Pleomorphomonas sp. T1.2MG-36: one gene and its partner. The protein of the gene in region 1 interacts with the protein of each later gene in a pairwise test. Links are inferred from orthologs where the notes say so. Each region holds a gene or a part of one and is shown on either strand. Other genes may lie near its edges. The genes, in order: QQZ18_RS22845 and grpE.

Region 1 (14,252 bases):
CTTCTCAAGCCCTTCGGTCTCGATGCCTCCGATCCCGCCTTCTGGCAGATGGGGCTTTCGGTGATCGAGCGGATGATCGGCGAGCTGGAAGTGCTCGACGCCAGTATCGCCCGGCAGGGCTGAGCGCATCGCCCATCGTTCATAAGTATTTGCGCGGAAACGCAGAAAACCCGTCGGTTCGCCGACGGGTTTTTCCTTTTGGGTCAACTACTTATCGGGAAATGACGTGCAAGTGCGGCCCGGTCCGGTTTTGCACAGGCCGAACGTTACGTTGCATTACGCAAGCAAAAGGCTCTAGGAGTTTTTCCGGAGGTCCGGTCGGCCTCGGCCCGTCGTCCGGGGAGGGGCGGTGGGGAACGGGGGCTCCTTTCGGATAGCCCTCTCGATGCCGGCGCCCGAAAGACACCCTGGAGAAGCTCAATGAAGATTGCGGTGTTGAAAGAACCCGATCCCGAGGAGGGACGCGTTGCCATCACGCCCGAGACGGCCAAGCGCTTTATCGGCCTTGGTGCCACCGTGTTCGTGGAGGCCGGAGCGGGCCTGCGGTCGCTTATCCTGGACTTCGACTACACGATGGTCGGCGCCGTGATGACCGAGACCGCCGCGGACACCGTACGCGATGCCGACGTGGTTCTGACCGTGCGACGTCCGTCGCCGGATGTGCTGTCCCAGCTCAAGAAGGGCGCGCTCGCCATCGCCATGATGGATCCCTATGGCGACGATGCCGCCATCAAGGCCATGGCCGACACCGGCGTCACCGCCTTCGCCATGGAGTTCATGCCGCGCATCACCCGAGCGCAGGTGATGGACGTTCTCTCGAGCCAGGCCAACCTCGCCGGCTATCAGGCGGTGATCGATGCCGCCTCCGAGTATGGCCGCGCCTTTCCGATGATGATGACGGCGGCCGGCACGGTGCCGGCGGCGCGCGTCTTCGTGATGGGCGCCGGCGTTGCCGGTCTTCAGGCCATCGCCACCGCCCGGCGTCTCGGCGCCGTGGTGACGGCGACCGACGTGCGCCCCGCCGCCAAGGAGCAGGTTGAAAGCCTGGGCGCCAAGTTCGTCGCCGTCGAGGACGAGGAATTCAAGCAGGCCGAGACGGCGGCGGGCTACGCCAAGCCGATGTCGGCCGAATACCAGGCCAAGCAGGCAGCGCTGGTCGCCGAGCACATCAAGAAGCAGGACATCGTCATCACCACGGCGCTGATCCCGGGCCGGCCGGCGCCGCGCCTCGTTTCGGCGGACATGGTGAAGTCGATGAAGCCGGGCTCGGTGCTGGTCGACCTCGCCGTCGAGCGTGGCGGCAACGTCGAAGGCGCGCGTCTCGGCGAGGTGGTGACGACGCCGGAGGGCATCCGCATCGTCGGCCACAAGAACGTGCCCGGCCGCATCGCCGCCACCGCCTCCCAGCTCTACGCCAAGAACCTCTTCGCCTTCGTCGAGACGCTGATCGACAAGAAGGACAAGGTTCTGGCCGTCAACTGGGACGACGAACTCGTCAAGGCGACCGCGCTGACGCGCGAGGGCGCCGTCATCCATCCCGCCTTTCTGAACTGACGCGGAGACCCGTCCGATGTCCTCTATGCTCACGGCCGAACAGGCCCTTGAACAGGCGCGGATCGCCGCGCGCGCGGCGGCCGACGCCGCCCGCGCCGCCGAAGCCGCTGCCAACGCCGCCGCCGATGCCGTCGCCTCCGGTCAGGCGGGCACCACCGCCGACGTGGCGGCCGCCGCCGCTCATGCCCTGTCGGGCGGGGTGATCGACCCCTTCGTCTTCCGCCTGTCCATCTTCGTGCTGGCGATCTTCGTCGGCTACTACGTGGTCTGGTCGGTGACGCCGGCACTGCACACGCCGCTGATGGCGGTGACCAACGCCATCTCCTCGGTGATCATCGTCGGCGCGCTGCTCGCCGTCGGCGTCGAGTTCCTGGCGCCGGGCACCGGCGTGTCGCGCGGCTTCGGCTTCGTCGCCGTCATCCTGGCATCGGTGAATATCTTCGGTGGCTTCCTGGTCACCAGTCGCATGCTCGCCATGTACAAGAAAAAGCACTGAGGACACGGACATGACAGCCAATATATCCGCCGTCCTCTACCTGATCTCCGGAGCGCTGTTCATCCTGGCGCTCAGGGGGCTCTCCAGCCCGGTGACGGCCCGGCGCGGCAACCTTCTCGGCATGCTCGGCATGGCGATCGCCATCGGCACGACGCTCGCCTCGATCAAGCCGTCCTTCGGCGCCTATGCGCTGATCGTCGTCGGCCTCGCCATCGGTGGCGGCGCCGGCGCCTACATCGCGCGCAAGATCGCCATGACGGCCATGCCGCAACTGGTCGCCGCCTTCCACTCGCTGGTCGGCCTCGCCGCCGTGCTGGTGGCCGCAGCGGCGCTCTATGCGCCGGAGGCCTTCGGCATCGGTCTGCCCGGTTCGATCCACGGGCAGGCGCTGGTCGAGATGAGCCTCGGCGTCGCCATCGGCGCCATCACCTTCACCGGCTCGGTGATCGCCTTCCTGAAGCTCGACGGCCGGATGAGCGGCAAGCCCATCATCCTGCCCTTCCGCCACATCGTCAACGCGGCGCTGGCGGCGCTGCTGGTGGTGCTGGTGGTGGTGCTGGTCAACACGGAAAGCCACTTCGTGTTCTGGCTGATCGTGCTGGTGTCGCTGGCCTTCGGCGGCCTCATGATCATCCCGATCGGCGGCGCCGACATGCCCGTCGTGGTCTCCATGCTCAACAGCTACTCGGGCTGGGCGGCGGCCGGCATCGGCTTCACGCTGGGCAACACGGCGCTGATCGTCACCGGCGCGCTGGTCGGCTCGTCGGGCGCCATCCTCAGCTACATCATGTGCAAGGGCATGAACCGCTCGTTCGTCTCCGTCATTCTCGGCGGCTTCGGCGGCGAGACGGCGGCGGCCAGTGGCGAGGTTGAACAGCGGCCGGTCAAGCAGGGTTCGGCCGAGGACGCTGCCTTCATCATGAAGAACGCCTCCAAGGTGATCATCGTGCCGGGCTACGGCATGGCGGTGGCCCAGGCCCAGCACGCGCTGCGCGAGATGGCCGACAAGCTGAAGGCGGAGGGCGTCGAGGTGAAGTACGCCATCCACCCGGTGGCCGGTCGCATGCCCGGCCACATGAACGTGCTGCTCGCCGAGGCGTCGGTGCCCTATGACGAGGTGTTCGAGCTCGAGGACATCAACTCCGAGTTCGCGCAGGCCGACGTCGCCTTCGTCATCGGCGCCAACGACGTGACCAACCCCGCCGCCAAGACGGACAAGACCTCGCCGATCTACGGCATGCCGATCCTCGACGTCGAGAAGGCCGGCACGGTGCTGTTCGTCAAGCGCGGCATGGGCTCGGGCTATGCCGGCGTCGAGAACGAGCTGTTCTTCCGCGACAACACCATGATGCTGTTCGCCGACGCCAAGAAGATGGTGGAGACCATCGTCAAGAACCTCGAATGAGGCTCATGACAAGGTGAAAAAAAAGGGCCGTCGCGGTGAACGCGGCGGCCCTTTCTTTTTCGTGTATCGTGATCACGCCGGCTCGCGGTGGAAGATGCCCCAGGCGAGGTGGTGGCGGCGGGCGTTCCAGACCAGCAGGGCGGCCACCACGCCCCACATCACCACGTCGCCGACCGGATAGGCGATCCAGATGCCGAACTCGCCGGCCACCACCGGTAGCAGCGCGAGCAGCGGCAGGCCGATGACATAGGTGCGGACGAGGTTGAGGATCGCCGCGCTGCCGGCCATGCCGAGCGCCTGATAGTAGCCGCCGAGCACCATCAACGGCGCCGAGAATGCGTAGGTGGCGGTGGTGATCGGCATGATGCGCGCCACCTCGTCGATGACCCGCGGGTCATCGACGAACAGCGCGCCGAGCGGCCGGGCGAGAAACACGAACATGCTCTCGAAGACGGCGGCGTAGACGATCGCGACGGAGAAGGCGATCTTCAGCGTCGCCCTGACCCGGTCGTGCTGGCCGGCGCCGAAGTTGTTGCCGGCGATCGACTGGCAGGCCATCGTGATGCCGAGCAGCGGCAGGAAGGCGAAGGTCAACACGCGAGTGAACACGCCGTAGGCGGCGACCGTGGCCGTCGGATCGGCGGTCGGCCAGAGCTGGATGTCGGCGATGATCATGCCGCTCGACAGGCTGATGCCGAGGAGGCCGAGCGACGGCGGCGCGCCGAGGGCCAGCATCTCCTTCCAGTTGGCGAGAAACGAGCCGGTGCCGTGGGCGTAGAGCGGCAGCCGCGTGCGCCCGCTGAGGCGCAGGAACAGCACGGCGGCGATCGCCACCACCTGAGCCAGCACCGTGCCGGCGGCCGAGCCGGCGACGCCGAGGCCGAACGGGCCGATCAGGATGTAGTTGAAGACGATGTTGAGCAGCGTCACGGCGATGGCGACGGCGGCCATGGTGCCGACCTTGCCCTCCGACCGCAATGCGTCGCCCTGAATCGACAGGAAGAAGCTGAACGGCGAGAATACCACCATGATGGCGGTGAACTCGAAGCCCATGCGGGCGATCTCGGGGTCGCCTTCCGACAGGGCGTGCGTCAGCGGCCCGCCGACGAAGAACAGCGCCAGGATCAGCACGCCGCAGACGACGAGGGCCAGAAGGTTGGCGGCGTTGAGCGTGCCCTCGGCGGCGCGGATGTCGCCGGCGCCGATCTCGCGGGCGATGATGGACGCCATGCCGGACGACACCATGCTCTGCAAGGCGACGATCAGCATCATCACCGGGAACATCAGCGTCACGGCGGTGAGCGCCTTCGGTCCGGCGAGGCGGCCGAGCAGCAGTGCGTCGACCACGGTGTAGAGGCCGCTCACGGCCATGAACAGCACGATGGGTGCGGCTGTGCGCAGGAACACGCGCGCCAGCGACCCGTGAAGATAGGGATTATGCGCTTGGTCTTGTTCGGACATGACTTGCCCCCGGTTCACTCCGGCAAACAGATGAGGGGCCCGCGTTGCCGCACGTCGGAGTGCGAAAAACCGATAGAGACAAGAAAGCTGGCTTCACCAATGCTCAAGGGCATGCGGGCGGCCGGTGCCAGGAACCGGCGCCGAAGTAGAGCTTCGCGGAATGGTTGTCAATGCCAATTCAATCGCGGCCGTCGAGGTAGGCCTCGAAAGCCTTGAGGGTCGTCTCGGAGACGTAGTGCTCGATGCCCTCGGCGTCCATTTCGGCCGCTTCCGGCGGCACGCCGACGGCGATCAGCAGTCGGACCACCAGGCGATGGCGGGCCTTGACCTCGCGCGCCATGGCGGCGCCGGCTTCGGTGAGGAACACGCCGCGATAGGGCCGGGAAATCACCAGGCCCTCGCGCTTCAGGCGGAGCACCGCCTTGTTGGCGGTGGGGTGGGTGACGCCGAGCCGGCGGGCGATGTCGGTGATGCGAGCCTCGCCGAATTCCTCGATGAGGTCGGCGATCAGTTCGGTGTAGTCCTCGAACAGAGCCGTCGAGCGGATGGCGCGAGCGTTGGTGAAGCGGTCGGCGTCGGTCATCTCCGAGGCGGTTTCGGGGCCGGGAGGAAGATCATCCCTCGACATGTCCTGTCCTTCGCGGGTCCTGTTTCCTGAGCCGTCCGCGAGCTTTGCCGCCGCGACGCTTCAATGTCGCGGCACACTATGCAGCCCCGGCTACGATTTGCAATCGACAATCAGGGGCAAATCCCCAGCGGAACCGAAAGCGGGGCATCAGATTTTATTGCAAGTCAGTCGCATCTGGCTTGACAGAAATGTAGCCGATGCTATATTTCCAAGCATAGGAAACTTCGGGTGCCCCCCATGTCCGCTCTCTCCCAGTCCGCCGTCAGCGTTACCCCCTCCGGAATGACCAGCCGCACGTCGCTGGCGATCTCCGAAGCGCTGGCGGGACGGCTGAAGGGACCACGGGCCATGCTGGCCTTCATGGGTCCTGCGGTGATCGCCTCCATCGCCTACATGGACCCCGGCAACTACGCCACCAACATCGGGGCCGGCGCCGGCTACGGCTACGCGCTGATCTGGGTGGTGGTGATGGCCAACATGGTCGCCATGCTGTTCCAGGCGCTGTCGGCCAAGCTCGGCATCGTCACCGGTCGCAACCTCGCCGAAATGAGCCGCGACCGGTTTCCTTTCCCGGTGGTGATCTTCATGTGGATCGTCTCCGAGATCGCCGCCATGGCCACCGACCTCGCCGAGTTCCTGGGCGGTGCCATCGGCCTGTCGCTGCTGTTCGGCACCTCGCTCTTTACCGGCATGGTGATCACCGCGCTCGTCACCTACGCGCTTCTGATGTTCGATCGCGGCGGTTTCCGGCCGATGGAGCTGATCATCGGCGGGCTCGTCGGCGTCATCGGCGTCAGCTACCTGATCGAGATGCTGATCGCCCCGATCGACTGGTCGGCCGCCGCCGCCGGTGCCGTCACCCCGGTTCTGCCGGATGCCGGCGCGCTGACCCTTGCGGTCGGCATCATCGGCGCCACCGTCATGCCGCACGCCGTCTATCTGCACTCCGGCCTCACCCAGCACCGCGTCCCGGTGCGCAACGAGGGCGAGCGCCGCAAGGTTCTGAAGTTCTCCAACATCGAAGTGGTGGCGGCGCTGGCCGTCGCCGGCCTCGTCAACATCGCCATGGTCATGATGGCCGCCTCGGCCTTCCACGCCGGCCACAGCGACGTCGCCGAGATCGAGACCGCCTATCACACCCTGACCCCGCTGCTCGGCGCCGCCGCGGCTGGCGTGTTCCTGGTGTCGCTGATCGCCTCCGGCATCTCCTCGTCGGTGGTGGGCACCATGGCCGGCCAGATGATCATGCAGGGCTTCGTCCGCATGGAGATCCCGGTGTTCGTCCGCCGCCTCGTCACCATGGTGCCGGCCTTCGCCGTGGTCGCCGCCGGCGTCAATGCCACCGACGCGCTGGTCATCAGCCAGGTGGTGCTGTCGCTGTCGCTGCCGGTGCCGATGATCGCGCTGGTGCTGCTCACCCGCCGGGCCGACATCATGGGCTCCTATGCCAATGGCCGGCTGACCGACGCCCTGGCGATCGCCGCCACCGTGCTGGTGCTGTCGCTCAACGCCGTGCTGGTGGCCGGCGCGCTGGGCCTGGAAATTCCCGGCCTCGCCGGCTGATCGGAGCGGCGCGCCGGGCCGCCGAGGCGGCCCGATTGCCCATTCCGAGGCGCTTTGTTCCTCAAAATGGGTCTAAGGAGCACGAGAAGCCCCTCTATCTACGAGACTTTCGGCTACCTCCGCGAATCGTGATGGTGGACTTCTTAACCTGTGAACGCACAATAAGCAGATTAGGGGTGTCAAGAAGAGTGGCGATCTCCGCCATTCCTGTCGTATAGTCTTGCGACGAGCCCTGCGAGTGCCGCGTTCCGATGTCCATGCCCGCCCGCCTCATTCCGAACCAGCCGGTTCCCCCGCTCAGGGTGAAGACCGTCGGCGGTCCGTGCTGGCGGCTGTGCGACCAGAAGCCTCAGCATTTCACGCTGGTCCTGTTCTATCGTGGCCTGCACTGCGGTTTCTGCAAAACGCAGCTCCAGGCCTACGAGGCGCGCTACGACGAGTTCCGCAAGCTCGGCGTCCGCGTGCTGGCCGTCTCCGCCGACGACCGCGAGCGTGCCGAGAGGACGGTGCGCGACTGGCACCTCGACGAGCTGACGGTCTGCTGGGGCCTGACCATCGATCAGGCGCGCGACTGGGGCCTTTATCTCAGCGAGGGCCGGGGCAAGTCCTATGACGGCATCGAGGAGCCGAACTGGTTCGTCGAGCCCGGCATGTTCTTCATCAAGCCCGACGGCCGCCTCTATGCCGGCTTCGTCCAGACGGTGCCGGTGGCCCAGCCGCGCATCGACGACGTGATCGCCGGCATTCGCTTCGCCATCGAAACCGCCTCCGAACCACCGGGCGGCGCCGATGAGGATGCCTGCCGCGGCGAAGATTGCGGTTGCGTGGAGCCGGTCAAGCTCGCCGTCTGCAAGGGCTGAAGCCGCGCCTTTCTCTCATGTCCAGTCGAACAGGCGCCCGAAAGCCGAGACTGCTTCCGGGCGGTTCTGTTTTCGGCGCGCAGACGGTCAGCGCAGTTCCACCGCGTAGTCCTCGACCGGCTTCACCGTCTTGATCAGACCGGCGTCCTTCATGAACTGCGAAAAGCGGGCATAGCGGCCGGCGTCGAGCGCGGCGGGGCGCTTGGCAAAGCGCGGCAGCGTGTCGGCCCAGGCGCGGCGGTTGAGCTCGTCATCGAGGTCGGGGTAGGCCTTGATGAACATCGCCCAGGCGTCGTCCGGGTGGTTGGTGAGGTAGATGGTCGCCTCCTCGACGGCGGCGAGGAACTCCGGCAGCCGCTTGTCGCCGACGAGATCCTTGCGCGTCACGTAGATCAGCTCGTCGTAAGCCGGCATGCCGTTCTCTTCCGGATAGAAGGCGAGGCCCTCGTGCCCTTCGATCTTCATCTGGTTGAGCTCGAAGTTGCGATAACCGCCGACCACTGCGTCGACCTGGCCGGCGAGCAGCGATGCCGACAGCGCGAAGTTGACATTGATCAGCTCGACGTCGCCGACGCCGAGACCGGCGGTCTTCAGGAACTGGCCGAGCATGGCATCCTCGAAGCCGGACACCGAATAGCCGATCTTGCGGCCCTTGAGATCGGCCAGCGACTTCACCGGGCCGTCCTTCAGGACGATCAGCGTGTTGAGCGGCGTCTCGATCAGCGTGCCGAAGCGCACCAGCGGCAGGCCGGCATCGACGTCGAGGTCGAGGCTCGGTTGGTAGTGCAGCGCCACGTCGGCCTGACCGGCGGCGACGAGGCGCGGCGGTGACGACGGGTCGGCCGGCGCGACGAGGTCGACATCGAGGCCGTGGGCGGAGAACATGCCCTTTTCCTTGGCGATCACCAACGGCGCATGATCGGGATTGACGAACCATTCGAGCATCACCGACAGCTTTTCGGCGGCCGACGCCGGGGTGGCGGCGAACATCAGGGCGGCGGCGAGGGCGGGAAGAAGGCGCATGACGGGTCCTTTCGAAGGTCAGTCTTTTTCGATCCAGGGGATGAGGCGAAGCGTCAGCCGGTCGACGGCGATCTTCAGAAGCAGCGTGGCGGCGGCGAGCACGCCGAGGGCGGCGAACAGGAGCGGCGTCTGCATGCGGGCATTGGCCTGCACCATCAGCAGGCCGAGGCCGCGCGAGGCGCCAACCCATTCGCCGATCACCGCGCCGATCGGCGCGTAGACGGCGGCGACGCGGATGCCGGTGACCAGCGCCGGCAGGGCGGCCGGCACGCGGATCAGCCGCAGCGTGCGGAAGGCGCCGGCGCCGTTGAGGCGGGCGAGGTCAAGGAAGTGCGGCGGCGTGCGGCGAAGGCCATCGGCGAAGGACGAGGCGACGGGGAAGAAGATCACCAACGTCGTCATCACCACCTTGGAGGCGAGGCCGAAGCCGAACCACAGCACCAGGAGTGGCGCCAGCGCGAACACCGGCAACGCCTGGCTGACGACCAGGAGCGGCGACAGCAGCCGGTTGGCGAGCGGTGAAGCGGAAACGGCGAGCCCGGCCAGAAGGCCGAAGGCGATGCCGGCGGCAAGGCCGAGCAGGGTTTCGATCAGCGTGATGCCGGCTTCCGTCAGAAGGCGCGAGCCATAGGCGCCATAGGCGGCGACCACGTCGCCCGGCGAGGGCAGGAGGAAGGCGGGGAGGGCGAGGCCCGTCGCCGCCACCTGCCACAAGACCAGCACGGCGCCGAACGACACCAGCGCCTGGATGGCGACGCCGCGACCGGCGGCAAGCATCGTCTTCGGCTGCATCTTCATCCCCATCGCACACCGCGCCCGGACGGGCGAATAGGCCAGCGGCGTTGGGGGAGACATGGCTGGATGTGCCGCGTGCGACGCGGCTTAGGCCATGAGGTTCCGTCCCTTCGCCGGTATGACCCGGATCAGGTTCGAAGGGTTCGATCCGCCTTGCGGATCATCTCAGCCCTCCCGGATGGAGGACACCCCTCGGAACGGCGACAGTTATGACCGCCCGGGACGCCGATGTCCAGAGCGTAGGGACGGACGGGTCGCGACGGCGGGATCGGAGAGGGGTCCCCGCGGGGTAGGAGACGGACAGGCGACATGGCCCCACCCGGGTGCGAGGGCGGCTTTCCGCCAATGGCGCGCGGCTGCCCCCAGGGCTCCGTAAAAGCCGAGCCGGAAAATGAAATTCCCCCTTGCGCTCTCCAAGGGGCTTCGCTATATCCGCCCCACGCTTTCAGAGCGTACCGCGCTCCCATCGTCTAGCGGTCCAGGACGTCGCCCTCTCACGGCGAAAACACCGGTTCGATTCCGGTTGGGAGTGCCAAAAAAACAATAGCTCAGCTCATTGCAGTCCGTTCGGCCATGATGACCGTCACGGGTGGCCGATGTCATTGTACGGCGCGTTGGTTGATGAGCCCAAGGTGATACACCTTATTTGCATATCGCTTTGTGGCGCCTTCACGCGTTCCCAGCTGGCTTGTTAGAAAGCGGCCTATTGGTCCCGATCTTGATGGTCTCAATCCCGGAGTCCTGCCTGGGAGAAGATGGCCGTTGCTGTGGTGCCTGCGGAATAGACATTCGCTGTTCAGCAAGGCCAGTGCGCTGTACGTATAGTGTGTCGAGAGCGCAGAAGTCTCTGATGAAGTCGAGAACCCCAACTGCGGACATGTTTGCCGGGTTGATATCTACCGTTGGGCAGTATTTTAGGTAAAGCCGCTCGGCATCGATCGTCCGTCCTGCGTACCCGACAGCCCAGCCTTCGAAAATACGTTTATCAATTGCGCTCAATGCAATAACTGTTATCTCTTCAAACCGTTTATCTTCAAAAAGCGAGTGTATCCTTTTCGAGACCTGATCTCGAGCGCCCTCTACAGCCTCCATCATGTATTTTTCGTTGAAGACGAGGCCACCGGTCAGTCCGGAGGCAGGGCTGTAGTCACTTGCAGCCGCTAGAATGCTTTTGATCGCTCCGGCGGACTCGCCGACTTTCATATTGGTACGGCCGTACAATACGAGGCGAGATAGCATGCTATAAAGCTCCAGTATATTTCTCTGGTCGCTTTAAAATTTAGATGGTGTTTGGCGTCACAATAATTAACGAAACGATCGTGTTGCTGAATCGAGAGGACTGTCTCCTTTTTTTGGTAAACGGTGCTTAAGTTGCCTGTGAAAACTGCTGATGGGTGCCTCAGGATGGAAATAATGTAGTGCTGCTACACTTACGGCTGATTGCCGAAGCTTGGTCGATTTCCACGGAGCCCGCAGGCGATTGGACAACCGTGAGCACAGAGCGGGCTGCCTCCCGAGGAATGACAGCCCCTCATTTATGAGACTTTAGCCCTCACGCCGCCGCGACATCCCTCAGGAACCGCTCCACCGTCTTGCGCAGGTCGCCCGAGCGGTCGGTGACCAGTTTCGAGGCGTCGAGAACGTCGGTGGCGCAGCGGAGGGTTTCGCCGACGCGGCCGGACACTTCGGTCATCGCCCGCACCACGTCCTTGGCGCCGTTGGCCGTTTCGGTGATGTTGTGGGAGATTTCCTGGGTGGCGAGGCCCTGCTGCTCCACGGCCGTGACGATGACCGTGGTGCTGTGGTCGATGTCGGTCATGATCTCCGTGATCTGGCGGATCGCCTCGACGGCCTCGGCGGTCGACGATTGGACGTTGGAGATCTGCTCGGAGATCTCGTCCGTCGCATGGGCGGTCTGGGAGGCGAGCGATTTCACTTCCGAAGCGACCACGGCGAAGCCTCTGCCGGCCTCGCCGGCCCGCGCCGCCTCGATGGCGGCGTTGAGCGCCAGGAGGTTGGTCTGGCCGGCGATGTCGGAGATCAGCTGAACCACCGTACCGATGCGCTCGACCGAGCTGACCAGCCCGTCGATCTTTTGGCTGGTGGAGGTGGCGGCGTCGGTGGCGCTGTGGACGATGTCCTTGGTCTGCGACACCTGGCGGGAGATCTCGCGCACCGAGGCCGACAGTTCCTCGGTGGCCGAGGCGACGGCGTCGACGGCGGCGGCCGCTTCCTCCGAGGCCGATGCCGCGCCGGTGGCCTGGCTCGACGTCGCATCGGCGATGCCGTTGAGGGCGTTCGCCGTGTTGGTCATGGCGCCGGCAGTGCTGACCACCGTGCCGAGGGATCCGGTGATCTCGCCCCGGAAGGTGTCGACCAGCGTGTCGACGCGCTCCTGGCGGTCGCGTTGCTTGCGGTTCTCCTGCTCCTGCTCGTCGCTCAGCTTCTTGCGTTCGATGATGGCGTCGCGGAAATAGGCGACGGCGTGCCGCATGGCGGCGATTTCCTTCAGTCCGCCGGATTGATCGAGGTAAACGTCGGTGTTGCCGGTCGCCAGGGTGCGCAACTCGCCGACGGCTTTGGCCAGCGGCGACAGGATGGAGCGCATGATGAGGATGGCGAGGACGGCCGCCACCACCAGAAGGACGACGCAGATGCCGGCGAGAATGGCCGTCAGGCGGAAGGTTCTGGCGTCGAGGTCGTCGACGTAGAGGCCGGTGCCGATCACATAGCCCCAGGGCTTGAACAGCTTGACGAAGGAGCGCTTCGGGAACAGCTTGGCGGCGTCCTCTCCGGGCTTGGACCACTGGTAGCTGTAGGCGGCTTCTTCGCCGCCCGCCGCCTTGATGGCCTCGTTCATGCCGACGAAGATGGCGATGCCGTCGTTGCCCCTGTAGTCGGTGAGGTCCTGGCCGTTCAGCTTGGGCACCGTGGGGTGCATGATCATGGTTGGGTGAAGATCGTGGACCCAGAAATAGCCGGTGCCGTCGTAGCGCATCGACTTGATGGCCGCGAGCGCCTGGGCCTTGGCGTCCTCTTCGGACAGCTCGCCCTTGGCGACCCGCTCCTGATAACCGTCGAAGATGCTGTAGGCGCTGTCGACCATGTTCTGCAGGCGGTGGTCGGTATCGGTGTAGAGGGTGGAACGGAACTGAACCACCGAGTAGACGGCGAGCAGGATGAAGCTGAGACAGAGAACGCCGACGATGGCGATCAGGCGGCCGCGTATGGTCTGCATGTCTGTGTCCTGAGAAGGATTTCCATTGCCGCCTGTTGTAAGTCAAAATTGAGAACATCGAGTAAATGAGAACCGGTGGTGGTAGAAATCGCCAAGTCAACGTGATCGATAGATCTGTTCAGATGGAATCCCTGATGATGTAAATCGCAGGTCTATTGTATGAATTGACTAGGCATCGCAGATGACGCCGCCGCTTTAATTGTTCTCAATGGTAAATACCTGGCCGCCTCGCGGTGTTTTCGCCGCCGGTTCCAGCGAATCCCGGAAGATAAGCCGGGGACAGGCTGCGCCGTGTGGGAAGGTCAAAAAGGCGCGCCTTTCTCCCATCGATCGTCATGCGGTGAGGACTGATGAACAGCGGCGCTTCGTCGTCCCTCCGCCCGATTACTCGCTACGGGTTTTGCGCGGGATGGTTGAGGAAAGACCTGCGGATTACTTTGCGCTCGTATCTCGTCAGCCGTCCTTTGTTTTGAAAACGGCCCGTGGACATGCCGATTTTCTGATGGTTATTGATGGCGTCTATGCAATCTCTGGTTCATGAAAATTTAAGTTCACGACGATATCTATATTTCAGGAGCTAGAAATGCGGAACACGGAACTCTATCGCCGCCAGACGCCGGAAAGCTCGGCCGTGCATGCGGCCCGGCTGGATCTGACGCGGCTGGGCGGCTCGGAAATCCAGGTCTGGGAAGGAACAGGGGTGTTCGGCATCTGCCGGTCGCTGTTCCTGCGCAGCCGGCTCGAGAACTGGATCAAGGCGAGCCGGACTGCCGGTGCGCCGCCACTGCTCAAAGACCTTTACGGTTTCGAGGAAGAAGCCCACCTCGACGACGCCATGCTGCTCCTGCAGCAGGACGACGACTTCATCTACGTCCATCAAGGCCCGCGCTCGGTCCTGGAGTACGGCAAGGTGTTCCGGGGCGCCCTCCTGTCGTCCATTCCCGGCAACATGAGCCTGTCCTTCCGCCATCACTACAATGCCGCTGCCGCCGACATGCGGCCGCGCTACCTGCAGTTCCGCACCGATTTCTCTGCTCGCCACGTCCGCTGGGAACGCATCGTGCTGCCGCTGGTCTCGGACGAGAAGCAGGCCTCCAAGTTTCTGCTGCTCTATTCGGAGCCGCTCGACGACAAGCTTGAGATCCTGCAAGCCGCCTTCGACAGGTCGGCCATCGGCATGGTTGCCGCCGCCAAGACCATCGGCGAGGAGAAAACCCTCGAAGATGCCG
Region 2 (14,141 bases), on another replicon or contig:
CCCAACGCCGGCTGGCCCGAAGCGGCGATGGCCGGCGCCCTCGGCCTGCGCCTCAACGGCCCCAAGGTCTATGGCGACACTCGGATCGAGGATGCGTGGATGGGCGACGGCCGCGCCGAGGTCAACGCCTATGACATCGACCGCGCGCTGAGGCTCTACAAGCGGGCTCTGTTGCTGATCTTCGCCCTGTTGGCACTCGTCTGGCTCGGTCTCGTCATCCTCGCCTTCGGCTGAGGTCGAGAAGGCCGTCGATGTCGAGATGGGCGGCGAGGTGATCGGCGAGGCCGTCGAGCACCCGATCGATTTCCGCTTCGTAGGCTAGCGACGACGAATCGGCGCCGATCCACCCGAGCAACCGGTTCCGCTGCCGGTCGTCGGCGAACAGGCCGTGACAGTAGCTGCCGGCAACCTTGCCGTCCCGAGACGTCGCGCCCTCGTCGCTGCCATCCGAGAGGCGGGCGAACGGCCTGGAGCGGTCGGGTCCGACGGTTGCGCCGACATGCATTTCATAGCCGGAAAATGGAGTGGCATCGGGCATCGACAGGCCACTTACCGCCCGAAGGCGCTTGTCGCCGGTCAGCGAGGTCTCGACGTCGAGCAGGCCGAGGCCCTCGATGGCTTCGATGTCGCTCTCGACCCTTTCGGGGTCGCGCAACAACCGTCCGAGCATCTGGTAGCCGCCGCACAGGCCAAGGACCTTGCCCCCCTGACGGGCGTGCGCCCGGATGTCGACGTCCCAGCCTTCCGCCTTGAGCGCGACAAGATCGGGTATGGTTGCCTTCGAGCCGGGCAGCAGGATGAGCTCGGCCGGCGGCAGCGGACGACCGGCCTGCGCGAGAATCACCTCGACCCCAGGCTCCTGACGAAGCGGGTCGAGATCATCGAAATTGGCGATGCGCGGAAGCACAGGCACGACGATGCGCTTGCGGCCTTCCGCGCGTTCGGCTTCATAGCGGCTTTTCAGCCCGAGGGCATCCTCGGCGGGCAGTCGGCCGGCGTCGGCGAAGTGGGGAATCACGCCGAAGGAGTGCCACCCGGTACGCTCCGTGATTGCGGCAAGCCCGGCATCGAACAGCGAAACGTCGCCGCGAAAGCGGTTGATGAGGTAGCCGGCCACCAGAGCGGCGTCCTCTTCCGCCATCACCGCCTTGGTGCCGACGAGGCTGGCGATCACGCCGCCCCTGTCGATGTCGCCGATCAGCACGACGGGCGTGTCGGTCGCCCTCGCAAAACCCATGTTGGCAATGTCGCCGGCCCTGAGGTTGATTTCCGCCGGCGAACCGGCGCCCTCGACCAGCACGAGGTCGGCGTCCGCCGACAGGCGGGCGAAGCTGTCGAGCACCGCCGGCATCAGCTCCGGCTTCATGCCCTGGTAGTCGCGGGCTCGCGCGTTGCCGACGACGCGCCCCTGCACCACCACCTGCGAGCCGATCTCCGACTGGGGTTTCAGCAGAATCGGGTTCATGTGGACCGAGGGCATGATGCCGGCCGCGCGGGCCTGCAACGCCTGCGCTCGACCGATCTCGCCGCCGTCCACCGTCACCGCCGCATTGTTCGACATGTTCTGCGGTTTGAAAGGGCGCACCTTGAGGCCATGCCGGGCGTAGAGACGGCAGAGACCGGCGACGATCAGCGATTTGCCGACGTCCGAGCCGGTCCCCTGCAACATCAGCCGGCTGACCATCAGAACTCGATCCCCGCCTGCGCCTTCACGCCGGCTGCGAAATGATGCTTCGTGGCGACCATCTCGGTGACGCAGTCGGCAGCCTCGATCAGCTCGGCCTTGGCGTTGCGTCCGGTCACGACCACGGTCAGGTTGTCCCGCCGCGCCTTCAGTTTCTCGACCACGTCGAGAAGCGGCAGATGCTCGTAGCGGAGTGAGATGTTGAGTTCGTCGAGCACGAGCAGGCGGACGGCCGGGTCGTCCATCAGTTCCGTTGCCTTTGCCCAGGCAGCTTGCGCGGCGGCGACGTCGCGCGCCCTGTCCTGCGTCTCCCAGGTGAAACCCTCGCCGAGGGTGTGCCAGGACACGCCGGGGAGCGCTTCCAGCACGCGTCGCTCGCCGCTCTCCCAGCCTCCCTTGCCGAACTGGACGACGCCAACCTTCCAGCCATGACCGAGGGCGCGGACGACCAGACCGAAGGCGGCCGTCGATTTGCCCTTGCCGGGGCCGGTGTTGACAATCAGGAGGCCCTTCTCGCCGATGGTCTTGGAAGCCACTTCGGCATCCTGCACCGCCTTGCGTTTCGCCATCTTCGCCCGATGGCGTTCGGCCTCCGCGTCGGCCATCAGTGAGCCTCGTCCCAGTTCTGGGCGGCGCGGGCATCGACGACCAGCGGCACGTCGAGCTTGACCGCCGGTTCGGCGGCACCTTCCATGATGGCGCGCACCACCGGGATGGTCGCGGCCACCTCGTCGTCCGGCACCTCGAAGATCAGTTCGTCGTGCACCTGCAGAAGCATCAGTGCCGACAGCCTTGCCTCGGCCAGTGCCGCCTCCATGCGCGCCATGGCCCGGCGAATGATGTCGGCGGCCGATCCCTGAATGGGGGCGTTGATGGCCGCGCGCTCCATGAAGGCCCGCATCGACGGGTTGGGCGAGCCGATCTCCGGGTAGTGCGCCTTGCGGCCGAAGATGGTGGTGACGTAACCGTTCTCGCGCGCCTGCCGCTTGGTGGCTTCCATGTAGTCGCGAATGCCGGGGAAGCGCTGGAAGTAGCGCTTGATGTAGTCGCTCGCTTCCTCACGCGGAATGGAGAGCTGGTTGGCGAGGCCGAAGGCCGAGATGCCGTAGATGATGCCGAAGTTGATTGCCTTGGCCCGGCGACGGACCATCGGGTCCATGCCCTCGACCGGCACTCCGAACATTTCCGAGGCCGTCATGGCATGAATGTCGATACCCTCGGAAAAGGCGTTCTTCAGCGCGGGGATGTCGGCAACGTGGGCAAGCACGCGCAGCTCGATCTGGCTGTAGTCGGCCGACACCAGCTTGCGGCCCGGCGGTGCCACGAAGGCCCGGCGGATCTTGCGCCCCTCCTCGGTACGTACCGGAATGTTCTGCAGGTTGGGCTCGGACGAGGCGAGGCGGCCGGTGGTGGTGGAGGCCAGCGAGTAGCTGGTGTGGACGCGCTTCGTCTCCGGGTGGATGTAGCCGGGCAGCGCGTCGGTGTAGGTCGACTTCAGCTTGGAGAGCTGCCGCCAGTCTAGAATGCGGCGGGGCAGTTCGTGGCCTTCGGCCGCGAGGTCTTCCAGCACGTCGGCGCCGGTCGCCCAGGCGCCGGTCTTGGTTTTCTTGGCGGCGGCCAGGCCGAGCTTGCCGAACAGGATGTCGCCGATCTGCTTGGGCGAACCGATGTTGAAGGTTTCCCCGGCCACCTCGAAGATACCGGCCTCCATGGCCGCCATGGACTGTGCGAAATCGCCCGAGAGGCGCGACAGGATCTGGCGGTCGACGGAAACGCCGCGCATTTCCATGCGGGCGATGACGTCGATGAGCGGCCGTTCCGCCGTCTCGTAAAGGGCGGTCATGCCCTCGGCGGCAAGACGCGGTTTCAGCACGTGCCAGAGGCGAAGGGTGACATCCGCGTCTTCGGCGGCATACTGGGTGGCGCGGTCGAGCGGCACGCGATCGAAGGTGATCATCGACTTGCCGGAGCCGCAGACGTCCTTGAATGCGATCGGCTTGTGTCCGAGCAGCACTTCCGACAGTTCGTCCATGCCGTGGCCCATGCGGCCGGCGTCGAGCGCATAGGAGATCAGCATGGTGTCGTCGCACGGCGCCACGGTGATGCCGAGACGCTTCAGGACGACCCAATCGTACTTGGCGTTCTGTCCGATCTTCAGGACCGACGGATCTTCGAGAAGCGGTTTCACGACCCGTACGAAGTCGCGAATGGCGATCTGGCCGGGCACCAGCCCGCCGCCCAGCAGGTCGCCGGCTCCAGAGACGTGGGCGAAGGGAATGTAGCACGCCCGGCCAGGCGTGACGGCCAGCGACGCGCCGACGATTTCCGCCTGCATGGGGTCGAGACCGGAAGTCTCGGTGTCGAAGGCGACGAGGCCGGCCTCATAGGCGTCCGCCACCCAGGCTTCGAGACGGGCGACATCGGTCACCATTTCGTAGGCCGAATAATCGACCGGAATCGCCTGCATCCGGGCCAGCGCCTCGGCGGCGCGGCCGGCCGGCGTGAACTCCCTTGACACAGGGGCGTCCGCTTCGTTCGTCGTGTCGGGCAGGGCGGGAGAGGAGGGCAGGTCTTCGGTCGCTGCCGGCCCTTTCGCCTCACCCGCCTCGGACGAGACCTCGCCTTCGGGCGGCCAGTGCGTCACCGGCACGACGGCGGGCTCCACTTTCGACGGCTCGACGCCGGTCGCTTCGGACACCCGGCGAATGATGGCCGAGAACTCCATGGCCTTGGCGTAGGCGATAAGTCGCTCGCCGATGATCGGCCGAACGCCCAGCGTATCGATCGAGTGCTCAAGCGGCACGTCGCATTTCAGCGTCACCAGACGATGCGAGATGCGCGCCTGCTCGGCGAAGGCGATCAGGTTCTCGCGGCGCTTCTGCTGCTTGATGCCGGTCGCGGCGGCCAGCAAAGCCTCAAGGTCGCCGTATTCGAGAATGAGCTGCGCCGCCGTCTTGAGGCCGATGCCGGGCACGCCCGGCACATTGTCGACCGAGTCGCCGGCGAGCGACTGCACCTCGATCACCTTTTCCGGCGGCACGCCGAATTTCTCGATCACTTCGGGGACGCCGATCCGGCGGTCCTTCATCGTATCGAGCAGCATGACGCGCTCGCCGACGAGCTGCATCAGGTCCTTGTCGGAGGAAACGATGGTGACGTCGGCGCCCGCCGCTTTCGCTTCCGTCGCGTAGGTGGCGATCAGGTCGTCGGCCTCGTAACCAAGCTGCTCGACGCACGGCACGTTGAAGGCGCGGACGGCTTCGCGGATCAGCCCGAACTGCGGCCTGAGGTCGGCGGGCGGCTCGGGGCGCTGCGCCTTGTAGAGCGGGTAGATCTCGTTGCGGAAGGTTACGGCGGACGCGTCGAAGATCACCGCGAGATGCGTGGGCCGGACGCCGATCGCGGTCTGCTCGGTTTCCTTCAACAGTCGCCACAGCATGTTGCAGAAGCCTGAGACGGCGCCGATCGGCACGCCGTCCGACTTGCGCGTAAGCGGCGGCAGCGCGTGGTAGGCGCGGAAAATGTAGCCCGACCCGTCGATCAGGAATACGTGGTCGCCGGCCCGGACCGGACGCGAGGCGGGGCTCATGGGGGATTCTGCATTCGACATGTTGGGACTATGCCCGCCCGCCCGCCGGAAGTGAAGACGCACCGTCGCCGTCCATGGTCGCTGCTGACGCTTTCCGGTCGATGTCCACCAGCGCTTGCGCTTCAAGGCCTCGGCCTGGTTTCCGGATGGGTGTCGCCGCGGGATTTCGAGCCATTCCGGCCGCCTTGCCTCGGTCTGCAATCCATCCCCGACCATAGGCGGGGATGACACCTCGGCGTTGCCGGTCATCATGGTCGGCGATTCGCGGGTTGGGGGCAGCCATGAAGAGTAGCGGCGGCCGGTATTTTGAGGATTTCCGGGTCGGGCAGGTTTTTCGTCACGCCAGCCCTCGCACAGTGACCGACGGCGATGTTGCCTTCTACCGGGCGCTCACAGCCAGCCGCTTCGCCCTGCAGTCTTCGGACGACTTCGCCCGCGCCATCGGCCATCCGATGGCGCCTGTCGACGATCTTCTTGTCTTCAACGTCGTGTTCGCCCAGTCCGTGCCGGACGTCGGCCTCAATGCCGTCGCCAACCTCGGATATGCCGGCTGTCGGTTTCTCGCGCCGGTCTACCCCGGCGAGACGATCTCGGCGGTGACCGAGGTGATCGGCCTGCGCGACACCGGCGGGCGCACCGGCGTCGTCTATCTGCGAACGACCGGCCACAAGGAGGGCGGGGTCGAGGTGATCGACTTTGCCCGCTGGCAGACGGTGCGCAAGACCGAGGAGGGCGTGCAGCCGTTCTCCGAGCAACTGGTTCCGCCGCTGCCGGCTGCGGTCCCCGCCGATGCGCTCGGCGCTCGCCTGCCGGTGCTCGATCTTTCCGCCTGGGACAGCGGGCTGTCCGGCAGTCGCTTTCGCTGGGGCGACTACGAACTCGGCGAGCGTATCGATCATGTCGACGGCGCTCTCGTGGACGAGGGCACGACCATGATGGCCGCCCGCTTCTTCGGCAACCCGGCCAGACAGCATCCGCTGCCGTTCTCCGACGAGCGTTCGCGCGGCCGCTGGCTGGTGTCTGGCGGTCTGGTCATGGCCATTGGCCGGGCGTTGATGTTCAACGGCCTCGCCAACGCCATCCATGTCGCGGCCATCAACGCCGGCCGCTATGTCGGCCCGGTGTTCACGGGCTCGATCATCCACGCATGGTCGACCATCGTCGGCAAGGAACTGATTGACGGCCGCGACGATCTCGGCGCGCTCCGCGTCCGTCTGATCGGTACGCGCGATCAGCCGGCCACCGACTTCCCGGATCGGGACGACAGTGGCGCCTACCTGCCGTCGGTCGTTCTCGACCTCGACATGTGGCTGCTGATGCCGCGCTGACGCTTGCTCGACCGGTCCGCCGATCAGCCCCTGAGTTCGGCGGCCAGCAACCGGCGCACGGCCTTCTCAGCCTCAAGGGAAACCTTCTTGCGGTCGGTGCCGCGATCGAAGCGGATCGGTTCGCCAAAGACGATGCTCACATCGAAATCGGAGGCAGCGAGCAGATCCTTGGCGTGTGGCACGAGGTCCTGGTCGCCGACCCAGGATACGATCGAGCGCCCCGAGCGGCCAAGCGGCAGTCCGAGCATGTGGGTATAGGCGATCGCCACCGGCTGCACGAAAACCGCTTCGACGCCGGCCTCGTCGAGGGCCGTGCGGGCGGCGCCGAACAGCGACGAGCGGAAGGGCAGCACCTGGTTGCCGTCCGATGTGGTGCCCTCGGGGAACAGCACGATGGTGTCGCCATCCGCCAGTCGGCGGCCGATGCTGTCCGCCTGATCGGCGGTGGCGCCGCGCCGGGCCCGATCGACGAACACCGAGTGCTGCAAGCGGGCAAAGAAACCGATCAGCGGCCAGGTGCCGACCTCGCGCTTGGCCACGAAAGATAGTGGCATCACGGCGCTGTAAGCGGAAATGTCGATCCACGAAGCATGGTTGGCGGCGAGAAGCAGCGGGCGGTCGGCTGCCGGTCGACCGCGCACGTGCAGCCTGATGCCGAGCGCCCATAAGGCCAGCCGGTGAAAGACCATCTGAAGCCAGCCGGCGAGACGCCAGCGGAAACGCCGTGCCGGAAGATAGAGAAGGACGAGAATGAAAGCGGCCACGGAAAACAGCGGCAGCGTCATCGCCGCCCTGACGTGGCCTGGTTTCACGCCTTGTCCTCCTTGCCGGCTTCATCGAGCGGTACGCCATAGAGCTCGAGCCGGTGGTCGATCAGCTTGTAACCCAGCTTGCGTGCGACTTCGCGCTGCAGAGCCTCGATCTCGTCGCTGTGGAACTCGACCACCGCACCGGTGCGGAAGTCGATCAGGTGATCGTGGTGCTCGTCTGGCAGCGGCTCATAGCGCGAACGGCCATCGCGGAAGTCGAGCCGGGCGATCATGCCAGCGTCGTCGAACAGTTTGACGGTGCGATAGACGGTGGAGATCGAGATGTTGCTGTCGATCGCCGAGGCGCGCCGGTAAACTTCTTCGACATCGGGATGATCGACGGCCTGCTCCAGCACGCGCGCGATGATTCGCCGCTGCTCGGTCATGCGCATGCCGCGCGCCGCACAGGCTTCTTCCAAAGAGAGCGGAGTGGTTTCCTCGGTCATCGCGGGTACCCTCGAACTGCTTGGCCTCCGTCGCCGGCCAAGTATGGGTTATTTGAGATCGGCTCGCATGACAAGGGCGTTCGCAGTCCCCCCGGCGTAGTAGTTGGCACGGCGGCCGACCTCCCGGAAACCGAGACGTCGATAGAGAGTGAGAGCCGAATCGTTGTTCTCGTCCACCTCGAGGAACAGCGAGGCGATGCGCATGAAGTAGAGGCGGCGGATCGTCTCGTCCATCATCAGCCGACCTACGCCACGGCCGCGGCGTGCCGGGGAAACGACAACGGTCAGGACTTCGGCCTCATCTGCGGCCGCACGCGTCATGACGAACCCGATCGGTCGACGGGTAAAGGGCGTTCGGCCTTCGCGGGCCACGACCGTCGTCACCGTGGGATCGGAGATCAACGCTTCCATCTCGGTGGACGGCCAACCGTGGCGAAACGCGTGGGCGTGCAGCGCGGCAAGATCGTCGGCATCGGCGACGCGACCGGGCTCGCAGATCGGACGAGGGGCGGCGAACAGGCGCATCAGGTCGAAAAACTTCATGGCGTCGGACATCATGCGAGAAGGCCGGGCACCGGCGGTTGCGGCTTGGCGTCGGGTGCCCTGAGATAAAGCGGGCGGGGCAGGGCGGTGGCCGGCTCGGCAAGACCGCCAAGCCGCGCCAGGGCCAGCGGATCCGTCGCGGTCATCGCGTCGACCGGCGGTACCCGCAAGCCGGAAGTCGCCGCCTGATGAGTAAGGATCGCCGCACCCGAACCGGCAATCACGGCGACGCGGGCGCCCAGCCGAGCGAGCACGCTTGCCGCATCGGCGGCGAACGGAGCTTCCAGCACATCGCCCTTCGCGTCGTAGAGAGCGGCGTAGACCTCGCCGCGCCGGGCATCGACGGCGGCCAGTATGGGGCCCTCCGCCGGTTCTTCGAGCGACGCGGCGATGAGACGAAGCGCGTCGATGCCCACCACCGGAATTCCGAGGGCCAGCCCAAGCCCGCGACCCGCCGCCACGGCGATGCGGATGCCGGTGAAGCTGCCGGGGCCGACGTTGACGGCGATTCGCCCGACGCCTTCGATCTCGACGCCGGCCGTGGTCAGCACTTCGTCGATCAGCGGAAACAGCCGTTCGGCATGCCCGCGCGAGATGGCCTCGACGCGCACCGTCTCCCTGCCATCGCCCAAGAGGGCGACGGCAACCCGGTCGTTGGCGGTATCGAGCGCGAGCGTCAGCATCGGCCCCCTTTATCCCGGCCCGCAGCCGCTGTCGAGCAGCCATGCCACGTCGTCCACCTTCCCGCGGCCAAACGGTCTCCGGGGCTTGCGTCGCCGTGTCGGTATGGCCAGATTAGCCCTGATGGTAAAGGAGCTACGGTATCGTGGTGACGACAGGTGGACAGGGCGGCTTGCGGGAACTCGACGCGCGATCGCGCGATATCTTCCGTCGCATCGTCGAGGCCTATCTCGACACCGGCGATCCCGTCGGCAGCCGCAACATATCGCGCCTTCTTGCCGCGCCGCTGTCGCCCGCCTCGGTCCGCAACGTCATGTCCGATCTGGAGGCGGCGGGGCTCCTGTACGCGCCGCACACGTCCGCCGGCCGGCTGCCGACCGAATTCGGCCTGCGCTTCTTCGTCGATGCCATGCTGGAGATCGGCGACCTCACCGAAGGCGATCGATCGGCAATCGAAGGCCGCCTCAAGGCGTCGGGTACCGGCAAGAGCGTCGAGGACGTGCTGACGGAGGCATCGCAGACGCTGTCCGGGTTGACGCGTGGCGCCGGCGTGGTGCTGACGCAGAAAGCCGATCCGCGCCTCAGGCACATCGAGTTCGTGCGCATCGAGCCGACGCGCGGCATCGTCGTGCTGGTCGGCGACAACGGCACCGTCGAGAACCGGCTGGTCGATCTGCCTCCGGACCTGCCGGCTTCCGCCTTGCAGGAGGCGGCGAACTATCTCAACGCCCACATTCGGGGGCGTACTCTCAGCGAAACGCGCACCGAGGTCGAGCGCCAGCGCGCCGCGCGCAAGCTCGAACTGGATACCTTGACCGCCCGCCTCGTCGATGCCGGTCTGGCTTCGTGGGCGGATGCCGACGGCAGCCGGCCCCAGACGCTGATCGTCCGGGGGCGAGCCAACCTGCTGGACGATGTCCGGGCCGCCGAGGACCTGGAGCGCATCCGGGCGCTCTTTGACGAGCTTGAGAGTTCCGAGGACCTGATCGAGCTCCTGGGGCTGGCCGATGCCGGCGAGGGGGTGCGCATCTTCATCGGCTCGGAGAACAAGCTGTTCGGGCTGTCGGGCTCGTCGCTTGTGGTGTCGCCCTATCGCGACACCGAGGCGCGCGTGATCGGCGTCGTCGGCGTCATCGGCCCGACCCGTCTCAATTATGCTCGCGTCGTGCCGATGGTCGACTACACCGCCCGGGTGGTCGGCCGTCTTCTTGGATAGAGCGTCATTCGACCGGAGTGAAACGAGAGGCGACAAGACGACGCCTGGCAACAAGAGCCGAGCGCGCGGTCAGTCGGTTGGAAACTCGTCGAACTGTGGCAGCGCGTCCGAGATCTCGAACCAGGGGGCCTTGGAGCCGACAAAGATATGCGCGGTCGGCCGGATCGACGGCGGGTCGACCAGCGTGCCCAGGGTGACATGGGCATAGGCTCCGTCGCGGACCTGCGAATAGAGTAGCGAGCCGCAGTGGCCGCAATGGGCGTCATGGTTGCCTTCATCGAAGCGCATGATGTCATCTCGGCCGCGCACCACGGCCAGTTGTTCCGCGCGAATGCCGGCAAAAGGCTTGAAGGCGGCTCCGGTCGCACGACGGCAGTTCGAGCAATGGCAGTTCAATGCATACTCGAAGGCGTCGTCCACCTCGTAGCCCACCCGACGACAAAGGCACTCGCCGCGAAGGCGGTTTGGTCCTTGAGCCATTCGCTTTTCCCCATTCGGAAGGCACCGTCATGGACGGCCGATATCGTCCCTGCGACGGAAGCCGTCCGTGGCGCCTATCGTGACGAAGGCTAGCATCGCCGCCTGCGGAAGCATACTTGTAGGGCTGCGCGCAGGGAAAGCGGGGCCAAGGGTTGATTTTCCTGTCCGAAACCCTCAAATCCGGAGCACGTTTGGCGGCGACAGCCGCTTTCAGACAGTATGAGGACAAGATGGCAGACGAGACAGCACAGACTCCCGAACCGGCCGCCCCCGAACTGGACCCGGTGGTCGACCAGGGACTCCAGCGCATCGCCGCCCTCGAAAAGGAGGCGGGCGATCTCAAGGATCAGCTCCTCCGTACCCTCGCCGACATGGAGAATCTCCGCCGCCGGACCGAGCGCGAGATCGCCGATGCCCGCACCTATGCGGTGACCAACTTCGCCCGCGACATCGTCGGCGCCGCCGACAACCTGACGCGTGCCATCGCGGCAGTCGACGCCGAAGCGCGCGCCACCGGTGGCGAAGCGCTGATTTCGCTGGTCGAGGGCGTCGAGCTGACCGAGCGCGAACTGATGAAGGCGCTCGAAAAGCACGGCATCAGCCGCGTCGATCCGACCGGCGAGAAGTTCGATCCCAATTTCCACCAGGCGATGTTCGAAGTCCCCGATCCGAGCGTGCCGGCCGGTACGGTGGTGCAGGTCATGCAGGTCGGCTTCAAGATCGGCGAGCGGGTGTTGCGTCCGGCCCTCGTCGGCGTCGGCCGCGGCGGCCCGAAGGCGGCGCCTGCCGAGGAAGCAGCCGTTCAGCCCGAAACGCCGGCCGACGGCGGCCACAAGGTCGACAAGACGGTGTGAACCGAAGCTGCAACAAAAGCAGAAAGGGCGTCCGAACGGGCGCCCTTTTTCTTTTCTCAACGTTATTTGAACTTCGGACGGGTCTGTACGCGATTTCACGTAAAAGGGACTGGCAATCGCGCGCCATCGCGTCTAGCGTCACGCAAGGCCCCAGGAGGGGATGGTCGCCCTCGGGCGGCAATGTCGGAACGGCCCTGCGTTGCACGCGGGGGACATTGCCAGCCCGGCGGCAGACGCGCCAAGGGGACGGCCTGCCGCTGGTGTTCGCTCAGTCGTCCATCTTCAGCGCTGCAATGAAGGCCTCCTGCGGGATTTCCACCTTGCCGAACTGGCGAAGCCGCTTCTTGCCTTCCTTCTGCTTGTCCAGAAGCTTGCGCTTGCGCGTCACGTCACCGCCGTAGCACTTGGCGAGAACGTCCTTGCGGAGCGCCCGGATGGTCTCGCGGGCGATGATCTTGCCGCCGATCGCCGCTTGGATCGGGATCTGGAACATGTGCTGCGGGATGAGATCCTTCAGCTTCTCGCACATCGCACGGCCGCGCCGTTCCGACTGGCTGCGGTGGACGAGCACGGAAAGCGCATCCACCGGCTCGGCGTTGACGAGGATCTGCATCTTGACGAGATCGCCCTCGCGATAGTCGCTGAGGTGATAGTCGAACGACGCGTAGCCCTTGGAGATCGACTTCAGCCGGTCGTAGAAGTCGAACACCACTTCGTTGAGCGGCAAGTCGTACTGCACGATGGCCCGGCTGCCGACGTAGGAGAGGTCGATCTGGATGCCGCGCCGGTCCTGGCAAAGCTTCAGGATGGCGCCGAGGTAGTCGTCGGGCGTCATGATCGAGGCGCGGATCCAGGGCTCGGCGATCACCGAAATGCGCGTCACCTCCGGCATGTCGGCCGGGTTGTGCAGCTCGATCTCCGTGCCATCGGTCAGCGTCATCTTGTAGATGACCGACGGCGCCGTGGCGATCAGGTCGAGGTTGAACTCGCGCTCCAGTCGCTCCTGGATGATTTCGAGATGCAACAGGCCGAGGAAGCCGCAGCGGAAGCCGAAGCCGAGCGCGGCCGAGGTTTCCATTTCGAAGGAGAAGCTGGCGTCGTTGAGTCGCAACTTGCCGACGGCGGCGCGCAGGTCTTCGAAGTCGGCGGCGTCGACCGGGAACAGTCCGCAGAACACCACGGGCTGCGCCGGACGGAAGCCGGGCAGCGGCTCGGTGGTCTGTCGCCGTTCGTCGGTGATGGTATCGCCGACGGCGGTATCGGCCACTTCCTTGATCGAAGCGGTGATGACGCCGACCTCGCCGGTCGTCAGCTTGTCGCAGAGTTCGAGCTTGGGCGTCATGTAGCCGACGCGCTCTATCTCGTAGACGGCGCCGGTCCGCATCATCCTGACCTTCATGCCCTTTTGAAGCACGCCGTCGATGATGCGCACGAGCACCATGACGCCGAGGTAGGCGTCATACCAGCTGTCCACCAGCAGGGCCTTGAGTGGCGCGTCCGGATCGCCCTTGGGCGGCGGCAGGCGCTTGACGATCGCCTCCAGCACACCCTCGATGTTGAGCCCGGTCTTGGCGGAAATCTCCACGGCGTCGGAGGCATCGAGGCCGATCACGTCCTCGATCTGGCTCTTGACCCGCTCCGGCTCGGCGGCCGGCAGGTCCACCTTGTTGAGGATCGGCACGATCTCGTGGTTGTTGTCGATCGCCTGGTAGACGTTGGCGAGCGTCTGCGCCTCGACGCCCTGGCTGGCATCGACCACGAGCAGCGATCCCTCGCAGGCTGCAAGCGAACGGCTGACCTCGTAGGCGAAGTCGACGTGGCCGGGCGTATCCATCAGATTGAGCGTGTAGGTCTCGCCGTCCTCGGCCTTGTAGGCGAGGCGAACGGTCTGTGCCTTGATGGTGATGCCGCGCTCGCGCTCGATGTCCATCGAGTCGAGGATCTGTTCCTTCATGTCGCGCTGGGCAACGGCGCCCGTCGTCTGGATCAGGCGGTCGGCGAGCGTCGACTTGCCATGATCGATGTGAGCGATGATGGCGAAGTTGCGAATATGGGAGAGCGGCTTTGTCGTCATGGCCGGCTAGATATCATTACCCCGCCCCACCGCCAAGCACCTGACGCCCGGCCGGAGCAAGGTTTTCCGAGCCATCGTTCGCTTCGGCGACCGGTCGGCACGGCTTATGTCTTGAACGCGATAAGTGTTTTTCTGAGCGGTAGCCGTCATCGCCTTCGTTTATCAATGAGAAATGGTTGAATTTTCGGTGACGCGAAGACCCTTTGGTAAGGTCGGGACGGATGCCGGAGGCGAGGGAAAACGTGGAGAAGCACCTGTCGAACAAGTTTGCTGCCCTGTCGCTGGCCATCACGGATGCGACGCTCTCCGGGGATGCCGCCCTCGCACCGACGGCCGTCGCCGCCCTGATCACCGCCGCCAACAACCCTCCGGCCAGCATTGGCGAGATGGCCGCCATCGTCGGCCTCACCCATTCGGCCACCGTCCGGCTCATCGAC

Evidence for each region.
Region 2: the proteins of QQZ18_RS22845 (region 1) and grpE interact in binary tests that used the Escherichia coli proteins (3 or more experiments, as listed by UniProt). The link is inferred for Pleomorphomonas sp. T1.2MG-36 from one-to-one orthologs.

Annotation. Positions count from the first base shown.
Region 1 is NZ_CATNLY010000053.1:25,629-39,880, reverse strand. What follows is about bases 4,953-7,944. They hold QQZ18_RS22845 (Nramp family divalent metal transporter), read left to right. Parts: upstream 4,953-5,781; coding sequence 5,782-7,107; downstream 7,108-7,944. Other genes in these bases: QQZ18_RS22840 (peroxiredoxin-like family protein), read left to right, coding at 7,359-7,944; mntR (manganese-binding transcriptional regulator MntR), read right to left, coding at 5,095-5,544. Also shown: QQZ18_RS22875 (M3 family oligoendopeptidase), read left to right, coding at 1-123; QQZ18_RS22870 (Re/Si-specific NAD(P)(+) transhydrogenase subunit alpha), read left to right, coding at 421-1,554; QQZ18_RS22865 (proton-translocating transhydrogenase family protein), read left to right, coding at 1,580-2,050; QQZ18_RS22860 (NAD(P)(+) transhydrogenase (Re/Si-specific) subunit beta), read left to right, coding at 2,061-3,455; QQZ18_RS22855 (MATE family efflux transporter), read right to left, coding at 3,528-4,916; more of QQZ18_RS22840, read left to right, coding at 7,945-7,967; QQZ18_RS22835 (ABC transporter substrate-binding protein), read right to left, coding at 8,055-8,990; QQZ18_RS22830 (ABC transporter permease), read right to left, coding at 9,009-9,782; QQZ18_RS22820 (BLUF domain-containing protein), read right to left, coding at 10,455-11,024; QQZ18_RS22815 (methyl-accepting chemotaxis protein), read right to left, coding at 11,338-13,023; QQZ18_RS22810 (hypothetical protein), read left to right, coding at 13,607-14,252. UniProt on the Escherichia coli protein: H(+)-stimulated, divalent metal cation uptake system. Involved in manganese and iron uptake. Can also transport cadmium, cobalt, zinc and to a lesser extent nickel and copper. Involved in response to reactive oxygen.
Region 2 is NZ_CATNLY010000023.1:744,550-758,690, reverse strand. The notes cover bases 9,938-12,818. They hold grpE (nucleotide exchange factor GrpE), read left to right. Parts: upstream 9,938-11,006; coding sequence 11,007-11,630; downstream 11,631-12,818. Other genes in these bases: lepA (translation elongation factor 4), read right to left, coding at 11,899-12,818; QQZ18_RS14875 (GFA family protein), read right to left, coding at 10,366-10,776; hrcA (heat-inducible transcriptional repressor HrcA), read left to right, coding at 9,938-10,296. In the rest of the region: adenosylcobinamide-phosphate synthase CbiB, read left to right, coding at 1-234; QQZ18_RS14920 (cobyric acid synthase), read right to left, coding at 215-1,684; cobO (cob(I)yrinic acid a,c-diamide adenosyltransferase), read right to left, coding at 1,684-2,289; polA (DNA polymerase I), read right to left, coding at 2,289-5,273; QQZ18_RS14905 (MaoC family dehydratase), read left to right, coding at 5,555-6,601; QQZ18_RS14900 (lysophospholipid acyltransferase family protein), read right to left, coding at 6,625-7,413; QQZ18_RS14895 (Fur family transcriptional regulator), read right to left, coding at 7,410-7,856; rimI (ribosomal protein S18-alanine N-acetyltransferase), read right to left, coding at 7,905-8,399; tRNA (adenosine(37)-N6)-threonylcarbamoyltransferase complex dimerization subunit type 1 TsaB, read right to left, coding at 8,411-9,082; more of hrcA, read left to right, coding at 9,226-9,937; more of lepA, read right to left, coding at 12,819-13,704; QQZ18_RS14860 (MarR family winged helix-turn-helix transcriptional regulator), read left to right, coding at 13,926-14,141. UniProt on the Escherichia coli protein: Participates actively in the response to hyperosmotic and heat shock by preventing the aggregation of stress-denatured proteins, in association with DnaK and GrpE. It is the nucleotide exchange factor for DnaK and may function as a thermosensor.